4 regions of the Cupriavidus sp. 05L310 genome follow, and region 1 is predicted to be linked to each of the others. Evidence: predicted binding sites of a transcription regulator. Region 1 holds the regulator's gene; each other region holds the start of a gene.
What was found. Region 1 encodes FNR, which switches genes on or off when oxygen is low (the NO sensors DNR and NnrR bind a similar motif). Its sites were predicted from a motif close to TTGATNNNNATCAA; they were not measured.
Positions count from the first base shown of each region.

Region 2: a site for FNR is predicted at 2,487-2,500, ahead of hemN (oxygen-independent coproporphyrinogen III oxidase). Genes of this name have one in related genera too.
Region 3: a site for FNR is predicted at 2,057-2,070, ahead of AC1DS6_RS39585 (DASS family sodium-coupled anion symporter). Genes of this name have one in related genera too.
Region 4: a site for FNR is predicted at 1,811-1,824, ahead of AC1DS6_RS37580 (universal stress protein). Genes of this name have one in related genera too.

Region 1 is NZ_JBFTOX010000025.1:22,317-26,626, forward strand. It holds gene scpB (SMC-Scp complex subunit ScpB) at 1-807, opposite strand, end outside; gene AC1DS6_RS18925 (sulfite exporter TauE/SafE family protein) at 1,394-2,152, opposite strand; gene fnr (fumarate/nitrate reduction transcriptional regulator Fnr) at 2,439-3,164, shown strand; gene AC1DS6_RS18935 (hypothetical protein) at 3,326-3,571, opposite strand; gene AC1DS6_RS18940 (FixH family protein) at 3,574-3,789, opposite strand; gene ccoG (cytochrome c oxidase accessory protein CcoG) at 3,814-4,310, opposite strand, start outside.
Region 2 is NZ_JBFTOX010000010.1:48,749-53,058, reverse strand. It holds gene AC1DS6_RS09250 (c-type cytochrome) at 1-709, shown strand, start outside; gene hemN (oxygen-independent coproporphyrinogen III oxidase) at 826-2,259, opposite strand; gene AC1DS6_RS09240 (ABC transporter substrate-binding protein) at 2,655-3,806, shown strand; gene AC1DS6_RS09235 (ATP-binding protein) at 3,835-4,310, opposite strand, start outside.
Region 3 is NZ_JBFTOX010000091.1:1,749-6,058, forward strand. It holds gene AC1DS6_RS39580 (Ldh family oxidoreductase) at 1-288, opposite strand, end outside; gene AC1DS6_RS39585 (DASS family sodium-coupled anion symporter) at 302-1,828, opposite strand; gene AC1DS6_RS39590 (RNA-binding protein) at 2,209-2,463, shown strand; gene AC1DS6_RS39595 (tyrosine-protein phosphatase) at 2,498-3,313, shown strand; gene AC1DS6_RS39600 (acetate/propionate family kinase) at 3,335-4,310, opposite strand, start outside.
Region 4 is NZ_JBFTOX010000077.1:12,399-16,708, reverse strand. It holds gene AC1DS6_RS37590 (universal stress protein) at 125-580, opposite strand; gene AC1DS6_RS37585 (zinc-dependent alcohol dehydrogenase family protein) at 679-1,686, opposite strand; gene AC1DS6_RS37580 (universal stress protein) at 1,896-2,354, shown strand; gene AC1DS6_RS37575 (hypothetical protein) at 2,394-2,531, shown strand; gene AC1DS6_RS37570 (flavodoxin family protein) at 2,542-3,072, shown strand; gene AC1DS6_RS37565 (bifunctional aminoglycoside phosphotransferase/ATP-binding protein) at 3,257-4,310, opposite strand, start outside.

The DNA of each region.
Region 1 (4,310 bases):
GGGTACTTCAGCCTCGGGCACGGCTTGCGCTTGCACCGAGGCTTCCTTCTTTTCAAATGCTTCCACCAGTTCGGCGATGCCATCCGTGGCACCGGCATCGAGGACACCGGGGACGGAGCGGGTCAATTCGCCAGCATTGGACACATCGGCGACGGCAGCGCCAGCGCCGCCCGCAGGCTCCTCGCCGGCCTCCGCAAACGCTTCTTCGTCGCTTCCGGCCGGCAAAGCGGGCACAGTGCCCAGGGCCTCGAAATCTATGGGCTCCTGGTTCAGCAGCGCGGCTTGCGTCTGCGCCTGGACATCCTCCAGCGGCGGCAACTCATCTAGCGTACGCAGGCCAAGGTCATCAAGGAAGTTCTTGGTGGTAGCGTACAAGGCCGGCCGGCCCGGTACGTCGCGGTAGCCGATCACCTCGATCCAGCTACGGTCCTCGAGCTTCTTCACGACTTCGGTGCTCACCGCAACACCGCGGATTTCCTCGATATCGCCCCGGGTGACCGGCTGCCGGTAGGCGATGATCGCCAGCGTCTCCATGACCGCGCGGGAATATTTCGGCGGCTTTTCAGGATTCAGCCGGTCCAGGTATTCGCGCATGACGGGGCGGCTCTGAAAGCGCCAGCCGCTGGCCAGCGCCACGAGTTCCACGCCGCGCTGCTCCCAGTCGCGGCGCAACTCTTCCAGCAGCACCCGAATGGTGTCGGCACCGACGTCGTCGGCAAAAAGCCGGCGCAAGTCATTGACGCGCAAGGGTTCCTGCGCACAAATCAGCGCGGTCTCGAGGACGATCTTCGCCTCTTGGGTATTCATGTGATTGCGTGCAGCCTGTCTTTGCACCTGCGCCCCGGACAAACCCGGACGCACTGGAGATTGCGGGTTCAGCGGTTGGAATTGCCACCGCCATCTGACCGCGCAGCCAACCACAATGCTTGATGCATGCAGTCGTGCGCTTTCTTTTTTGCATCGGGTGCCGGACCTGCCCGGCAGGAGATCGCCCGGCCACCGGCTTTACCTGCCGGTCGACGGAGCCCTTGCGTCGCGCCTTCCCCCTGATGTGGCGGACCTGTCCGGCACGACGTCCGTCGCTCCGGGTGCAAGAAAAATACGGATATCGGGCCTGCTTGGCCTATTTCACCCCGCCCTGCCGTGGCTGGTCTTTTGAACCAAATAATCTTTTGAACCGGACGGCGGATTGGGAACGGTCCCTGGCGGTAATACGTGCTGGAGGGTTCCTGGCATGCATCCCCGAGTGCGAATGCTACCTGACGATGCCACGATGAAATACGCTGCGCGATATCGCTGTTCTTGCGATTGTATGGCATTCCCTGGCAAACCTGCAACCGATTCACACAGGCATCTGCCCGACAAAGTGCGCAATGCGCCATGAAGCGGCGTATCAGAAGACCAGACAGAAGCCGTGCGCGGCCAGCGTCTCTGGCAAAAGCAGCGCGCGCGCCACCCCGACGACACCAAAGGCAGCCACTGCCAAACCGGCAAGGGTACGTACCGCCGGGCGGCGCGACCACTGCCTGAGGTAGCCGGACAGGCCCGAGATAACCAACAGGTTTGGCAAAGTGCCCAGTCCGAACACGGCCATCACCAGCGCACCCGAAGGGGCGTTCCCGGCCAGCAGCGCCATCGCCAGGGCGCCATAGACCATGCCGCATGGTACCAGCCCCCAGGCCAGCCCCATGCCGTAGCGGCGCAGCAGCCGCCCCTGTGGCAGGCCCAAGGGCGCCAGGCGCACGCCCACGGCGGCAAGAAAACGGAGCAAACCGCCAGCGCCGCGCGCGGCAAACCGCTCCAGCCAGCCAGCCCCCACGGCGCGCCCACGCAACATCCATAATCCCGACATCACCAGCATCATGCTGCCGATTCCGAACAGCCAGCGCTGCAGCGGCAAGTACTGGGCCTTCCACACACCGGCGCCCAGGGTACCCAGCAAGGCGCCCAACAGCGCATACATGCTCAGCCGCCCGGCATGCATCACCAGGAGTTCGAGCAGCCAGTGGCCTGGCCGGCGCAGGATGGTGGCCGGCACACGGGCCGTGCCGCCTTGCTCGGCCGCAAGCGCAATGCCGCCACACATGGCCGCGCAATGCACACCACCTAGCAAAGCCAGGGTAAAAACGCTGAAGAGCACGCCTACGGTCAACTTCTCCTCCCAATCACATCGCCTGGCGCGGTAAAATGCGCCCTACGCGCCCCCGCGACTCCAAGAGGCGCTATCAACATGAAGCCCAGCGCCCGCGCACATCCGCGCAATCGCAAATCATGACGACGGGCACGGCAGGCGGCGCCACGCAGATGGCAGGCCCCGCCAGACCCGCGCCAGGCTAATGTGGATAGCGCTTCCAACCGACAGCTCTCAACGTCAAGCTTTCAACTCAATGCGCCTGCCACACGCGCTTGAGTGATTGCGCTAAACCGACAGGCCCCAATTGCTAACATCCATTCCCATTACCGAGATGTCGCCCCGCTGCTCCACTTGCTCGCTGGGACAGCTCTGCCTGCCCGTCGGCATGTCGCAGCAGGACCTCGAAAAAATGGATTCGCTGGTGCAGGAGCGCGTGCGCGTACGCAAGGGCGAGACCCTGTACCGCCTCGGCGATCCGCTCACCGCCGTCTATGCGATCCGCTTCGGCACGCTCAAAACCCACCTGACGATGGAAGATGGCCGCTCGCAGATCACGGGCTTCCACCTCCCCGGCGAAGTCGTCGGGCTCGACGGCCTTGGCGAAATGCAGCACGCGTCCGACGCCACCGCCCTTGAGGATACCGAAGTTTGCGTGGTGCGCTTCGGCGACCTCCAGTCGCTGTCCGGTGCGCTCCCGTCGTTGCAACATCAGTTCATGCGGCTGATGAGCAAGGAAATCTCGCAGGACCAGGTGATGCTGATCACGCTGGGCTCGATGCGCGCCGAAGAGCGGCTTGCCGCCTTCCTGATCAACCTTTCGGAGCGCCTTTCCGCGCGCGGCTATTCGGCCTCCGAGTTCGTGCTGCGCATGAGCCGCGAGGAGATCGGCAGCTACCTCGGGCTCAAGCTCGAAACCGTCAGCCGCCTGTTCTCCCGTTTTGCGGAAGCCGGGCTGATCCAGATCCGCCAGCGGCACGTCAAGCTGGTCGACATGACAGGCATCAAGCAGATCATCAACAAGTCCTGCTAGTCCGGCAGGCATCGACCGGCCGCGCGGAGTTTCCCGGCTCCCGCGGCATTGGCAGCCGCCTTGCCTTCCTTGCGTGGTGCCAATACCACGTCGCGCCGGCCTGGTCACGACACTCCTGCTCCGCCGCCCCCTGCCCCGCGGCGCGAAGACGCGCATCGCGCTCACTCCAGTTCGTCTGTCTCCGCCAGCCGCGTGGGCATGGTGTAAAGCGTCAGGCCGCTCGACAACGAACAAAGCACCCACGCGACCAGGAAGCCCACGGTGTAAACCGCCTCCCGCGACGCCTCGACCGGCTGTCCGAAGAAGCGCAGATCGCCGGGATCGACCATCGAAAACACCAGGGCGGTCGTCAGCCCGGCTACCAGGAAGCCGGGCCATAGCACCCACATCAGCCAGCGCAGTCTCATGGTCACCTCGCCTGCGCCGTGGCCGGCTCAGCCTGCCGCCCGATACCCGTCTTCTCGACCACCAACCCGTGCCGCGATACGCCATCGACAACGGGCGGGTCCGGGTGCGTCATGGCCAGCCAGATCGTGACCCCGCAGGCCACCATCGCCAGCAAGGGCCCGCTCATCAGCAGCCATGGCCAGGGTTCCTTCCACCAGGGATTGCTTTGCTGCATCATCAGGCCTCCTCTAGATTTCTCGGTTCAAAGATTGCGCGGTACGATGAAGCTGGTGCCCTGGCTGATTTCCGCACCGCCCCCACTGTCATCTCCTGTCGCAGTGACCGTCACCTGGATCTTGTGGGTGCCCTGGCCAGCGGCTTCGATCGGCACGCGCACGCGAATCGGAATCAGGCGGTTTGAGGTGGGCTCGAGATTGCCGGCAGCGTGATCGTATTCCACGGCCAGGCCCTTCAGGTCATCACTGTCCGCGCGAATGGCCACATGCATCGGCGCCTCGGTCGTGTTGATCAGTTGCAGGCGATACACGTTCTCGATCCAGCGTCCCTCCACTTCCCTGCCCAGCGCGCCGCGGTCGCGGATGATATCGACCTTGATCGGTGTGCGCATGGCCAGCGACACCGTGAAGCCGGCAACCAGGGCCAGCCAGATCACGGAGTACACCACCGTGCGCGGCCGGAACAGACGCTTGCGCGCCTCCGCCTCGGGCAGCACGCTGCGCATGGCGTTCTCCGAGGTGT
Region 2 (4,310 bases), on a different contig from region 1:
TACCGTGGAAGCCGTCAATGACCGCATCAAGCCGGTCGCCTCGCTCGAACTGAAGGATCCGAATGCAGCGCGCGTCTATAAGACGGGCGAACAGGTCTACAAGGAAGTCTGCGCCGCCTGCCACGCCACCGGTGCTGCCGGTGCGCCCAAGTACGGCACCGCCGGCGACTGGGCTCCGCGTATCGGCCAGGGCTTCACCGGCCTGCTGAACTCCGTGCTGCACGGCAAGGGCGCCATGCAAGCCCGCGCCGGCACCACCGCCGACGATTACAGCGACTACGAACTGGGCCGTGCCGTGGTCTACATGGCCGACGCCGGCGGTGCCAAGTTCCCGGAGCCCGCAGCGCCCGCTGCTGCCGCTCCGGCTACCGCCGCTGCCTCGGATGCCGCTGCCGCGCCTGCCGCAGCAGCAGCCCCGGCAGCTCCCGCTGCTGCTGCCGCACCGGCTGCTGCTGCAGCGCCGGCTTCCGCCGAAGTGGGCAAGAAGGTCTACGACCAGGTCTGCGCCGCCTGCCACGCCGCCGGTGTTGCCGGCGCGCCGAAGCTGGGCGACAAGGCTGCCTGGGCGCCGCGCCTGAAGGAAGGCATGGACGCCGTTCACGCCTTCGCCCTGAAGGGCAAGGGCGTGATGCCGCCGAAGGGCGGCTACGCCGGCCCGGACGCCGACGTGATCGCAGCGGTCGACTACATGGCCAACGCGTCGAAGTAACCGGCCGGAAATCATCCCGGGGCCACCACGGCGCAAGCGGTGGAACGGACCCGGAGAACAAAAAGCCCGCGGCTCGCCGCGGGCTTTTTGTTTGCCTGCTGCCGGGCGTCAGTGGCTCAGACCACGCGCGAGTAGCGCAGTGGCGCCGGCAGCGGCGTACCTGCATCGGCGCCCGGGGTTCCCGCTGGTGCCACTGCCGGCACCGCGTCCGCAGCCCGCCGCGCGTCTTCACGCAGGAAGCCGTCGAAGACCATCGCCAGCCGGCGCACCAGCAAGCGGCCCAGCGGGGTCACTTCGATGCGGCCGGGCTCGCATCGCACAAGGCCTTCCCCGGCGAGCCGCCCCAGGTCCGCCATCTCGCCAGCGAAGTGCGCGGCAAAGTCGATGCGATGCCGGGCTTCCACCGCTGCAATATCGAGCACGCCGTTGCACATCAACGCACCGATGACTTCACGCCGCAAGTGATCCTCATCGCGCATGGCGAAGCCGCGCATCACCGGCAGCACGCCGCCGTCGAGCACGCGGTAATAATCGTCCAGCGTGCGCGCGTTCTGTACATAGCGGCCCGCCACCGCACCGATCGACGAGACGCCAAATCCAAGCTGGTCATGGCCGGCGTGGGTGGAATAGCCCTGAAAGTTGCGCTGCAGCCGGCCCTCGCGCTGGGCCACGGCCAGCGCGTCGTCCGGCAGCGCGAAATGATCCATGCCGATATAGACATAGCCCGCGGCGGTGAGCTGTTCGATGGTGCCGACCAGGATGTCGAGTTTTTCAGCGGGCGCCGGCAGCGCGCGCTCGTCGATGCGCCGCTGGGGCTTGAACACGTGCGGCAGGTGCGCATAGCTGTACACGGAGAGCCGGTCCGGGCGCATCGCCAGCACTTGCTCCACGGTGGCGGCGAAGCGCGCCGTGGTCTGGTGCGGCAGGCCGTAGATCAGGTCCATGCTGACCGAGCGGAAGCCGAGCCGGCGCGCGGCGTCGACCACTGCCCGGGTTTCGGCCTGCGATTGCACGCGGTGGATCGCTTGCTGCACCTCGGCGTCGAAATCCTGCACGCCCAGGCTGATGCGGTTGAAGCCGAGTTCGGCCAGCAGCGCCATCTGCGCGTCGCCGATCCGGCGCGGGTCGATCTCAATGGAGTGTTCGCCCTCGGGCAGCAGGTTGAAATGCTGGTGCAAGGCATCCATCACGCGGCGCATCTCCGCCGGGTCGAGGAAGGTCGGCGTACCGCCGCCCCAGTGCGATTGCACCACCTCGCGCCGCGCGCCGAGTTGTTGCGCTACCAGCGCCATCTCGCGCGCCAGGTAATCCACATAGCGGGCGCTGCGGCGATGGTCTTTGGTAATGATCTTGTTGCAGCCGCAGTAGTAGCAGATGTTCTCGCAAAACGGCACATGCACATAGAGCGACAAGGGCGGCTGCCGGCCGGCATCCACGCCAGCGCTGGCCGCGCAATCGGCCAGTGCTTGCCGGTAGTCCTGCTCGCCAAAACCGCCATGGAAGCGGTCCGCCGTGGGGTAGGAGGTGTAGCGCGGGCCGTTGATGTCCATGCGGCCGGCCAGCTCGCGGAAGTCCGACAAGGCATGCCGGTCCGGGGCCGAGGCGGCCCGGCCCAGTTGCTTGCTCTTGCAGGCGGCGCCGCAATTGCCGGAGCAGGTGTTCGGCGGACTGGCAATGGAAACGGGGACGGATGCGGTGGCGCGGGCGAGATCAGCCATGGGGCGGCCTTCGTGGTGGATTGGATGGCTCATCGTAGTGGGGGCCGCTCCTGCGCGCGTTGACCGGCGTCAAGTCGTGGCCCATGGCACCAGGGCCCTTGGCCGGCCACCAGCGGCCAGGCCGTCACCAGCGTGCGCCGCGTCATGCTAGCGTCACCTGGACCGGATAGGCTGCCCCGCGCTTGCCGGCTTTCCATCCACCAGCTCAATCCGTCCCTTCGGCCCCCATGCACGCTTCTCCCCTGATTGCGCAGGCGCATTGCGCGCCACAAATGCCGCGCCGCCGCCTGCTGGCCGCCCTCGGCAGCGCTCTGCTGGCGCCCGCCACGTTACTGGCGCAGTCACCCCCGCGACGCCCGCTGGTGATTGGCCACCTGGTGGATCGCGGCGGCGCGCAGGCCGATCTCGCGCGCGACTACCTGGCCGGCGCCAAGGTCATGTTCGACGCGGCCAACGCCGGCGCGCGCGAGCCGCGCGTGGTGCACGTGGTGCGGGAAGTCGAAACCGATCCGCGTGCGGCCACCGCGCAGGCGCTGTCGCTGGTCGACGGCGAGCGCGCCGAACTCCTGTTCGGTCCCAGCGACGCCTTGTTGCCGGTGCTGGCCGCCTCTCCCGAGCTGGCCCGGCGCGGCGTGCAGATCGTCGCGCCCTTATCGGGGCTGTCGCTCGCGGCCGATCATGTCTGGTACACGCGGGCCGACTACCGCGCCGAACTGGATGCGGCGATTCACCAGTTGCGCAGCTACGGGCTCAAGCAGCTGGTGTTGGCCGTGGCGCCGGATTTCGCTGCAGGAAGCCTGGCCGCAGGCACGCCGTGGCGGCGCCGGCTGGAGCAGGAGCCGGGCCTGCAAGCGCTGACGCTGGAAGCCGGCAAGGGCAGCGACAGCGGCGCGGCGGCGTCGCGCATCGCCGCGGCGCGCCCGGCGGCGGTGATCATGGCCGGCGACACGCTGGCCTACGGCAATCTCGGCCGTGCGCTGGCCGCGCGGGGGTGGTACGGCTTCCTAGTGGGCTTGTCCGCGGTCAACCCGCTGGCGGCGCGCGAGATCCTCGGCGCCGGCTATAACGGCGGCATCGTGCTGACGCAGATTGCGCCGGGTCCGCAGGACCTGACCCTGCGCGTGGTCAAGGAGCACGTGGGCCGGATGAAGCAGTTCCTGGACGAGCCCGCTTCACCCGCCACGCTGGCTGGCTACATCGGCGCGGCCTGGCTGGTGCGGGCTGCGTTGTCCGCGCCGCGCGCCGCCACGCCGGCCGACCTGCGGCGTGCCCTGCAGGCCCGCGTCGATGTGGGCGATTTCGTGCTGGATTTCACGCACGGATCGCGCGGCTCTCAATACGTGCAGCTCGCGGCGATGGGCAGCGGAACGGCCCGCTGAATGGTAGCGGCCGCGCACTAGCTGCCGCTCAGGCTCGCGGCAGCACGATCCGCACGCGCAGCCCGCCCTCCGGCCGGTTGGCCAGGCTCAGTTCGCCACCGTGGCGCGAGACGATATCCGCGGCGATCGACAGGCCCATGCCGACCCCGCCGGTGGCGCGGTTGCGCGAGGATTCGAGCCGGTAGAACGGCTCCAGCACGCGCGCCATTTCTTCCGGCGGAATGCCGGGGCCGTCGTCGCAGACGTCGATGACCACGCGCTCGGCGCTGTCGGCCAGCGCGATGCGCGCGCTGCCGCCGTAGCGGTGCGCGTTTTCCACCAGGTTGACCACGGCCCGGCGCAATTCGGCGGGATAGGCCAGCAAAGGCTCGGCGCCGCCGGACAGGCTGACGTCCTGTCCAATCTCCGTGGCGTCGTCCACCACCGCCTGCAACAGGGCATGCACATCCACCCGCTGGCGCGGCGCGGCGGCGCCGTCGCGCTCGCGCAGGTAATACAGCGTGG
Region 3 (4,310 bases), on a different contig from region 1:
CTCGATGACGGTCTTGCCCACGTGCTGGCCGAAGCCGCCGTTGCCGTCGAACACCAGCAGGCTGCCACGGTCGAGCACGCATTCGGCGCGGCCGGCGGGGTTGACGTTGCCGCCTGCGAGCGAGCGCCGGTAGTTGGGCAGGATCGACAGGCCGTGGCTGGTATAGCCGCAGCGGTCGGCTTCGACCAGGTGTTCGGCCACGTCGTCGGCGATATCGGCCGGCACGCCCTGCGCTGCCAGCAGGTCGCGGGCGAGCTGGAGGGCGGATTGCAGTGTGATTTTCGTCATGCGTCCCGTCCCTTCAGATCCAGCCCAGCCAGCGCCAGTAGGTGGCGGCGAACAGCAGCATCATGGCGTAGCCGATCAGCGTGACGGGAATGCCGACCCTGGCGAACTGCTTGCCGTTGAAGGTGTCCGTGCCCAGGCACACCATGTTCTGCGGCGCGTTGATCGGGAGGATAAAGCCGAAGCTCACAGTGAAGCCGAGCAGCATTGTCAGCCCGATCTTGTTGATATCGCCTGGCAGCGTCTGCAGCACCGAGATCAGGATCGGCAGCAGCGCGGCGGTGAGCGCGGTGGCGCTGGCAAAGCCCAGGTGGATCAGGATCAGGAAGGCCGCAAGGATCGCGAACACCAGGATCGGCCCCTGCGTGGCGAGCCCGGAGTGCGTCACCACGAACTTGCCCAGCCATTGTCCGGCCTGCGTGGTGAGCAGCGCGGTGCCCAGGCTGATGCCCACGCCGAACACGATCAGCGTGCCCCACGGCGTGCGCTGCTGCATGGTCTTCCAGTCCATCACGCCGATGCGCGGCATCATCAGGATCACCAGGCCGACGAAGGTGACGGTGGCGGTGTCGAACTGATGCAGCTTGCCTTCCGTGGCCCAGAACAGGAGCAGCCCGATGGACACCGCGGCGAGCCGCTTCTGCGGGCCGGTCATCGGGCCCAGCCCGGCTAGTTCCTTTTGCACGGCTTCCTTGCCGCCGGGGATGGCTTCGGTCTCGGCAGGCAGCAGGAAGCGCACCAGGAAATACAGCACCACCGACATCGCGACGGCCCACGGCGCGCCGGCGATCAGCCATTGCAGCCAGGTGATGCGCTCGCCCAGCAGCTTGTCCATGAAGCCGACCGTCAGCAGGTTCTGCGCGGCGGCGGTCTGGATGCCGACGTTCCAGATGCTGGTGGCCATGGCCACCGTGATCATGATGCCGGCGGCGATGTTCGATTTCTTGTCGACCCCGAAGGCCGCGATGATGCCCATCATGATCGGCACCACGCAGGCGCTGCGCGCGGTGGCGCTCGGCACCACCAGCGACAGCAGGATGGTCACCGCGATGCTGCCGATCAGGATGCGCCGGGTGCTGGTGCCGATGGCCGACAGCGTCACCAGCGCGATGCGCCGGTCAAGCCCGGTCACGGTCATGGCCGCCGAGATGAACAGCGCGGCGGCAACCAGCGCCAGCGCGGTATTGGAGAAGCCGGCCAGCGCCATGCCGAGGGCGCGCGATGTGCCGTATTGCGTGGACGGGTCCGTCACCGTGGGCGCGAAGCCGATCAGCGCGGCCATCAGCGACGTGATCATGATGGCGCTGGCTTCGTAGGAGACCGCTTCGGTGATCCACACCACGATGGCGAAGGCGAGGATAGCCAGCATGCGATGGCCCGCCACCGGCAGGTCCGCGGGCAGCGGCAGGGCAAGGATGCCGATCAGCACCACGGCGGCGGCGTAGAGCCCCCATGGTGTCTGCTTCTTCGGCGTGGCTTGCGGCGTGGCGGGCACGCCGGGGGCGGAGGGGACGGTCTGGGTCGGAGTGCGAGAGTCTGTCATCGCTTTCCCTTGGGTTGTCTTGTTGATCGTTGGCTCAACACGGGATGGCGGACGTCACGCGCGGGCAAGAATGCTAGCCGGTGACTGGCTTGATGGCGGCGTCGTTCGTTCGGTCTTCCGTGAAGACTGGCGGATGCGCAGGCCGGCTTTTGGCCGGGTTGCAGCGTTCGACATGGGGAAATTATCGTGCCGGCCAACAGCGTATGTCGAGGCCGGATCACGGCTCGCATGATCAGGATCAAGGAGAGGGCTCGCGCCGGGAAATTACCGTGTGCGGTGGGGTCCTACTTTCAGATCGTTGCAGTACAAGGGCTGGCGGGCGGTGTCCCGCGGGCGTTAACGCCCGCCTGCGCGGTGATCTGAAAAAAATGGAGCACATGATGAAGGTTTTGGTGAGAGGGCTACATGCCGGAGTCGACGCAGCCAGGCTGCGTGAAGCGCTGGCCGCTTACGTGAGCGTCAAGGACGTCGAGCTGATCTGTGAGGGCGATGGCTCACATCCCTGGGCCTGGGTCGACCTGGACCTGGACGATGTGGACCCGATGAGCGTGTGGAAACTGGTGGCAATGCTCGATCGCCGTTATATTGCTGGCTGCCATACGCGCTGGCATGTGCCGGCCTATCGCGCGCGATGAGACGCGCGCAACCCAACCACAGGGCAGGGAAACAATGCAGGGATTGTTCGCGTGGCGCCGCCACGCCATCATGGCGGACGCGCCATCACTAGGTACCGGCGTGCCCGGCACCGCACCGCTGGTGCTGGAAAACGTTGTCAATATCCGCGATCTCGGCGGCCTTCCCACGCGGGACGGCCATCGCGTGCGCGCCGGCAAGCTGTTTCGCAGCGGCAACCCGGGCCTGGCCAGCGCCGCCGACATGGAGCGGCTGCGCGCCTTGCAACTGGACGCGGTGATCGATTTCCGTTCGCCCGGAGAAAAGTCGGCCGCGGAGAGCCCCTTCGGCCAGGCCTTCCGCTGGGTAGCCACGCCGGTGCTGGAGGGCAGCATGTCGATGGCCGAACTGATGCCGCGCCTGCGCGAAGGCAGCGCGGCGCAGACGGAGGCCTTCATGCTGGAGGTCTACGGCGATTTCCCGCGCAAGTACCAGGCTGCCTTCGGCGGCTTCCTGAAGCTCGCGGAGCAGGGCGGCAACCTGCTGTACCACTGCACCGCGGGCAAGGACCGCACCGGCTTTGCCTCGCTGTTGTTGCTGGCGGGCCTGGGCGTGGAGCGCGATACCATCATGGCCAACTACCTGGAGTCGAATCACCGGAACCAGGGCTTCAACCAGAAGATGAGCGCCGGCGCGGCGCAGTTCGGCGTCGATCCCGCGGTGATGTGGCCGTTGCTGGAGGTGAAGGCGTCTTACCTGGAAGCTTCCATGCAGGCCATCGAGCAGGAATACGGCGGCATCGACGCGTACCTGGGCGAGGTGCTCAAAGTGGATGCGGAGCGGTTGCGCCGGGCGTACCTGGTGCGGGCGTAGCGCGTTCCCGGCGCGGAGGCGCTACGTCCCCACGCCTTGCTCCTTCATGATCCGCGCGGTATTCAGCGCGATCATGCCCTCCTCGTCGGTGGGCAGCACCAGCACCGGCACACGGCTGTTATCGCGGCTGATGCGTTGCCGGTTCTCGCCGTTCGCGCCGGCGTCCAGGTCGATGCCGAACAGGTCCGCCAGCCGCGCGCAGATCTTCTCGCGCACCGGCGGTGAGTTCGCGCCGATACCGGCGGTGAACACCAGCGCGTCGAGGCCGCCCAGCGTGGTGGCGAGCTTGCCGATCTCCTGCGCCGCACGGTACGCATAGAAATCGATGGCCAGGCGCGCGCGCGGCGTGTCGCTGTCCAGCAGTGCGCGCATATCGCTGCTGATGCCCGACAAGCCCTTGAGCCCCGATTCCTGGTACAGCATGGTCTCGATGTCCTTGGTGCTCATGCCTTGCTGCGACAGCCACAGGATGGCGCCGGCATCGATGGCGCCGCAGCGCGTGCCCATCGGCAGGCCGTCGAGCGCGGTCAGGCCCATGGTGGATTCCACGCTGCGCCCCTCGCGCATGGCGCACAGGCTGGCGCCGTTGCCCAGGTGCGCCACGATCACGCGGCCGGCGGCCAGGTCGGGCGCTACCTGCTGCAGGCGGCGCGCGATGTATTCGTAGGACAGGCCATGGAATCCGTAGCGGCGGATGCCGCGCTCGAAGTATTCGTAGGGCAGCGCCAGCAGTTGCGCCAGCGTATCGTGCCCGGCGTGGAAGGCGGTGTCGAAGCAGGCCACCTGCAGCAGCGACGGCGCGGCGGCGCGCACCGCGCGGATCGCCGTCAGGTTGTGCGGTTGATGCAGCGGCGCCAGCGGCACCAGCGCTTCGAGCTTGCCGATCACTTCGTCATCGATCTTCACCGCCGCGGAAAAATCCGCGCCGCCGTGGACCACGCGATGGCCGATCGCCACTGGCGGCGCGTCGCGCAGGCCGATGCTGAGCACCAGCCGG
Region 4 (4,310 bases), on a different contig from region 1:
ACTGTGGAGCGCTTGTCACTGTGGCGTGCTTGTCAAAGGATCGGCTCCTGTATTCCAGCCATCCATCTTGTCCATACGGCGGACAGGTGCCGCCGGCATGGGGCCCGCGGTCCCCGTTGCGCATTCACTCCGGGATCTCGCTGCGGACCATCAGCACCGGCTTGTTGCTCTTGTGCACCACGCCTTCAGCCACGCTGCCCATGACCAGGCGCCGGAAGCCGCGTCGGCCGTGCGTGCCGACCACGATCAGGTCCGCATCCCAGCGGTCGGCTTCCTCCACGATGGTAGCGGAGACCTGCCCGGGGGAAACGGGCGTCTCGAGGACCTTGGTCGTATGCGGAACGCCGGCTTCCGCCAGGCGCGTGGCGGCGGCCGCCAGCGCGTCGCGCCCCACGGCAAGGATACCTTCCATCAGCTTGTCGGGATCGTAGCTGCCAACGGAGAAGAGGATATCGCTGTCGTCCGCGACGAAGAGCACCTTTACCTCGCTGCCGGTCGCCTTGGCGACCGTGATGGCCTGGCTCAGGGCCAGTTCCGAAGAACGGCTGCCGTCCACCGCGAGCAGAATTTTCTGGTACATGATCCGTGCCTCCGGGCTGGATGTCGCAAGGCGGGCGCGCATGGGCGCCGCGTCCACCAGCAGCATAAGGCGCGGCACAGTTGGCGTATTGACGTACGTCAAGCAGCCTGGGCGACGCGCAATACCGCCGCGCCGGCCAGGCGGCCCGCGCGCAGGTCGTCCAGCGCGGCACCCGCCTGCTCCAGCGGATAGACGGTGGTGGCGGTGCGCAGCGGTGTGGCCTGCGCGATCCCCATCAATGCGAGGCCATCTCCGCGCGTGAGGTTGGCCACCGACACGATCGACCGCTCCTCCCATAGCAGGCGATACGGAAAGCCAGGGATGTCGCTCATGTGGATGCCGCCGCAGACCACCGTGCCACCCTTGGCGACGGCTTGCAGCGCCATCGGCACCAGCGCGCCGACCGGCGCGAAAATCAGCGCGGCATCGAGCGGCCGTGGCGCGGGCTGGTCGCTGGGACCCGTCCAGCAGGCTCCGGTGTCGCGGGCGAGCTGGCAGGCGGCGGGGTCGCCGGGCCGCGTGAAGGCGAAGACTTCGCGCTGCTGCGCCACTGCGATCTGCGTCACCAGGTGGGCCGCCGCGCCGAAGCCGTAGATGCCGATACGCCGCGCGTCTCCGGCCATGCGCAGCGTGCGGTAGCCGATCAGGCCCGCGCACAGCAGGGGCGCCGCATGCACGTCGTCGTAGCGCTCCGGGATGGGAAAGCAATAGCGGCTGTTTGCCACGACGTACTCGGCATAGCCGCCGTCGCGCGTATAGCCGGTGAACTGGGGCGTGTCGCACAGGTTTTCGCGCTGCGCCGCGCAGAAGCCGCAGTGCCCGCAGGTCTGCCCGAGCCAGGGTACGCCGACCCGGTCGCCAGGGGCGAGGCCGCTCACGCCTTCGCCGCAGGATTCGATCCTGCCGACGATCTCGTGTCCGGGAATCAGCGCGTTTTTGGGGTGCGCGAGTTCGCCGTCGAGAATGTGCAGGTCGGTGCGGCACACGCCACAAGTGCTTACGGCGATACGGACCTCGCCAGGGCCCGGACGCGGTACCGGCACGCGTGCCAGGCGCAGAACCGGTCCGGCGCCGTCGAAGACCATCGCGCGCATTGAATCCTGCATATTGCCATCCTCCGCGGCCTCACCATGAGGCGCCCGGATTTCATGCTAGGCCATGCCGGCCGCCGGCGCCTGATCCACGTCAACGGGGCACGCAAGGCGGTGCCCCCGGAAAGCTGCGCAAGCCATGATCCAAATCAACATGGACTTCGCGCGGACGTCCAGACTGGAAATGTTGAAAGCGGGCTTGCCGCGGGTGCGGGAGGTAGAGGATGTACAGCAAGATCCTGGTTGCCGTGGACGGCAGCGAATCGGCCGACCGGGCGCTGGCGGAGGCTCTCCACTTGGCCGCCGCGATGGGCTCGGAAGTCACCGTGATGCATGTCATCGATAACAGCTACCTCAGGTACGAGGTTGGCTATGTCGACCTGACAGACCTGCGCGCCAGCCTGCTCGAAGGCGGGCAGTCCCTGCTGGACGAGGCCAAGGCCAAGGCCGCTGCGCAGCAGGTGGCATGCAAGACGCTGATCGTGGACGAGCCGCTGGCGCTGGGCGACGTCGCCAGCGCGATCGAGCAGGCGGCGCAACAAACGCATGCCGAGCTGATCGTGGTGGGCACGCACGGGCGACGCGGCGTGCGGCGCCTGCTGATGGGCAGCGTGGCGGAGGGGCTGGTGCGGCAATGCCGCCAGCCGGTACTGCTGGTGCATGCGCCCCCGGCCGCGGCGTAACGGGGCGTCAGCGGGCAAAAGCGTGGCAACTGGCTTGACGTGAATCAATGGTCCCCCTCCGGACGCTTCCCAGACTGGTTGCTGGCACACCAGCGGCGCGGGAATGTCATGCAGTACGCCAGCATCATGATCAACCTGTCGCTGGCCGGCACGCGGACTACCCGGATCCAGCGTTGAGGAGCCATTGATGGAAGACATCCTGATCGTCTATTACTCGCGCACCGGAACGGCCCGGCAGGCCGCGGAAGCACTGGCGGCGTATTCGGGCTGGCCGCTCGCGGAGGTCAGCGACCAGACCAGCCGCGCCGGCTTGCTGGGCGATGCGCGCTGCGTGTTCGATATCGTGCTGCACCGGCGCGTAGGCTACCGCTACGCCGGCCCGGCGCTGGACAAGTGCCGGCGGCTTGTCATCGTCGCGCCCGTCTGGGTCGGCCACCTTGCCGCTCCCATGCGCAGCTTCCTGCGCGACCACCTGCCGCTGACCTGCGAGACCTCGGTGATCTGCGTGATGGCGCGGCAAGGCGCCTTCACTGCGGCGGCGGAGGTTTCCCGCCTGGCCGCGGCGCCGTCGTCGCCGGTACTGGCGCTGCGCCAGAGCGAGGTGGCCAGCGGGGCGGCACTGCCGGACCTGCGCGCCTTCGCGGACCAGGTGGAAGCCGCGAACGGACGTGCCGGGAGCGCGCAGCGGCCTGCGTGGCTTTCGCCGAAAGAGGCCTGAGCCGCCGCGCCCGCGCGCTACCGCGTTGTTGCCTCAGCGCCCTTGCTTACTGCGCTTACCGCGCTTACTGCGTTATGGCGCTGACGGGAAAGCCCAGCATTCCGCGCCGGCAACGGCACCTGGTCCTCGTTCAGCGATATCGCTTCGGGCTCGGCTCGGCATCGATCGCGCGGCCTGACCCGCATCAGCCGGCTGATCCGGCGCCGGCAATGCGCACCACATGGCCCCATTCGTCGCTGCCCAATGGCTCTTGCGCGCGCCGTTGCCACTCCAGCACCTGAAGGTCCGCGTCGGACGGGTCGCCGCCCTGGCGCGCGCGCGTGGCGATGCGTTCGCGCAGGGTAGCCAGGTCGGCATTGCAATCGACGATGGAAAAAGGCACGCCCCGGCGCGCGGCCAGCGACGCGAAACGCAGCCGCTGCTCGCGCGCCAGGAAGGTCGCGTCGGCGATCATCGGAACGCCCGCGCCGCTGCCAAGCCGGCAGATTCCCAGCAGCCGCCGGTAGACGCGGGCGGTATCGCCAGGCGAGTAATGATCATGACGCAGCGTGGGGTTGCCACGCGGCAGACGCTTGCGCTCCACGTCGGAGCGTACGCGGACCATGGCCGCGGCCAGCGCCAGTTGCTCTGAAACGGTGCTTTTGCCGCTGCCGGAGAGGCCATGCATGATGATAATCGCGCCCGGCCGGCGCGTCAGGACGCCACAGGCCAGCGCAAGCAGATCGTTGCAGCGCACCTGCGTCGCCGCCGCTTGTTCGGCGGTGCTGGTTCCCCCCACGCTGCGCTGGCGCGCCCGCTCAAGCAGCACGCGCGCGCGCACCACGGCGCGCACCGCCGTGTAGAACGGCAGCACGGTCAGGCCGGCATAGTCGCCGCTGCATTCCAGGTAGGTATTGATCAGGCAATAGGCAAGGTCTTGCCGGCCAGCATGCAGCAGATCCATGAAGAGAAAGGCGGTATCGCTGATCGTGTCGATCCAGCGCAGCCCGGCATCGAACTCAAGGCAGTCAAAAGGCGTGGGCGCGCCATCGATCATGACGATATTGCCAAGGTGCAGGTCGCCGTGGCACTCCCGCACATGACCGCTTGCCAGCCGTTTGGCAAACGCGGGCTGCAGGGCCGCGGCCCGTTCGCGCAGGAGCGCCGCCACGCGTGCCGCCGCAGCCGTGCCGGAGGCGAGAGCGGCGACGCCGGCCAAGGCCTGTTCCATCACCGCCGTGATCCGCGCCGGCGTGCCG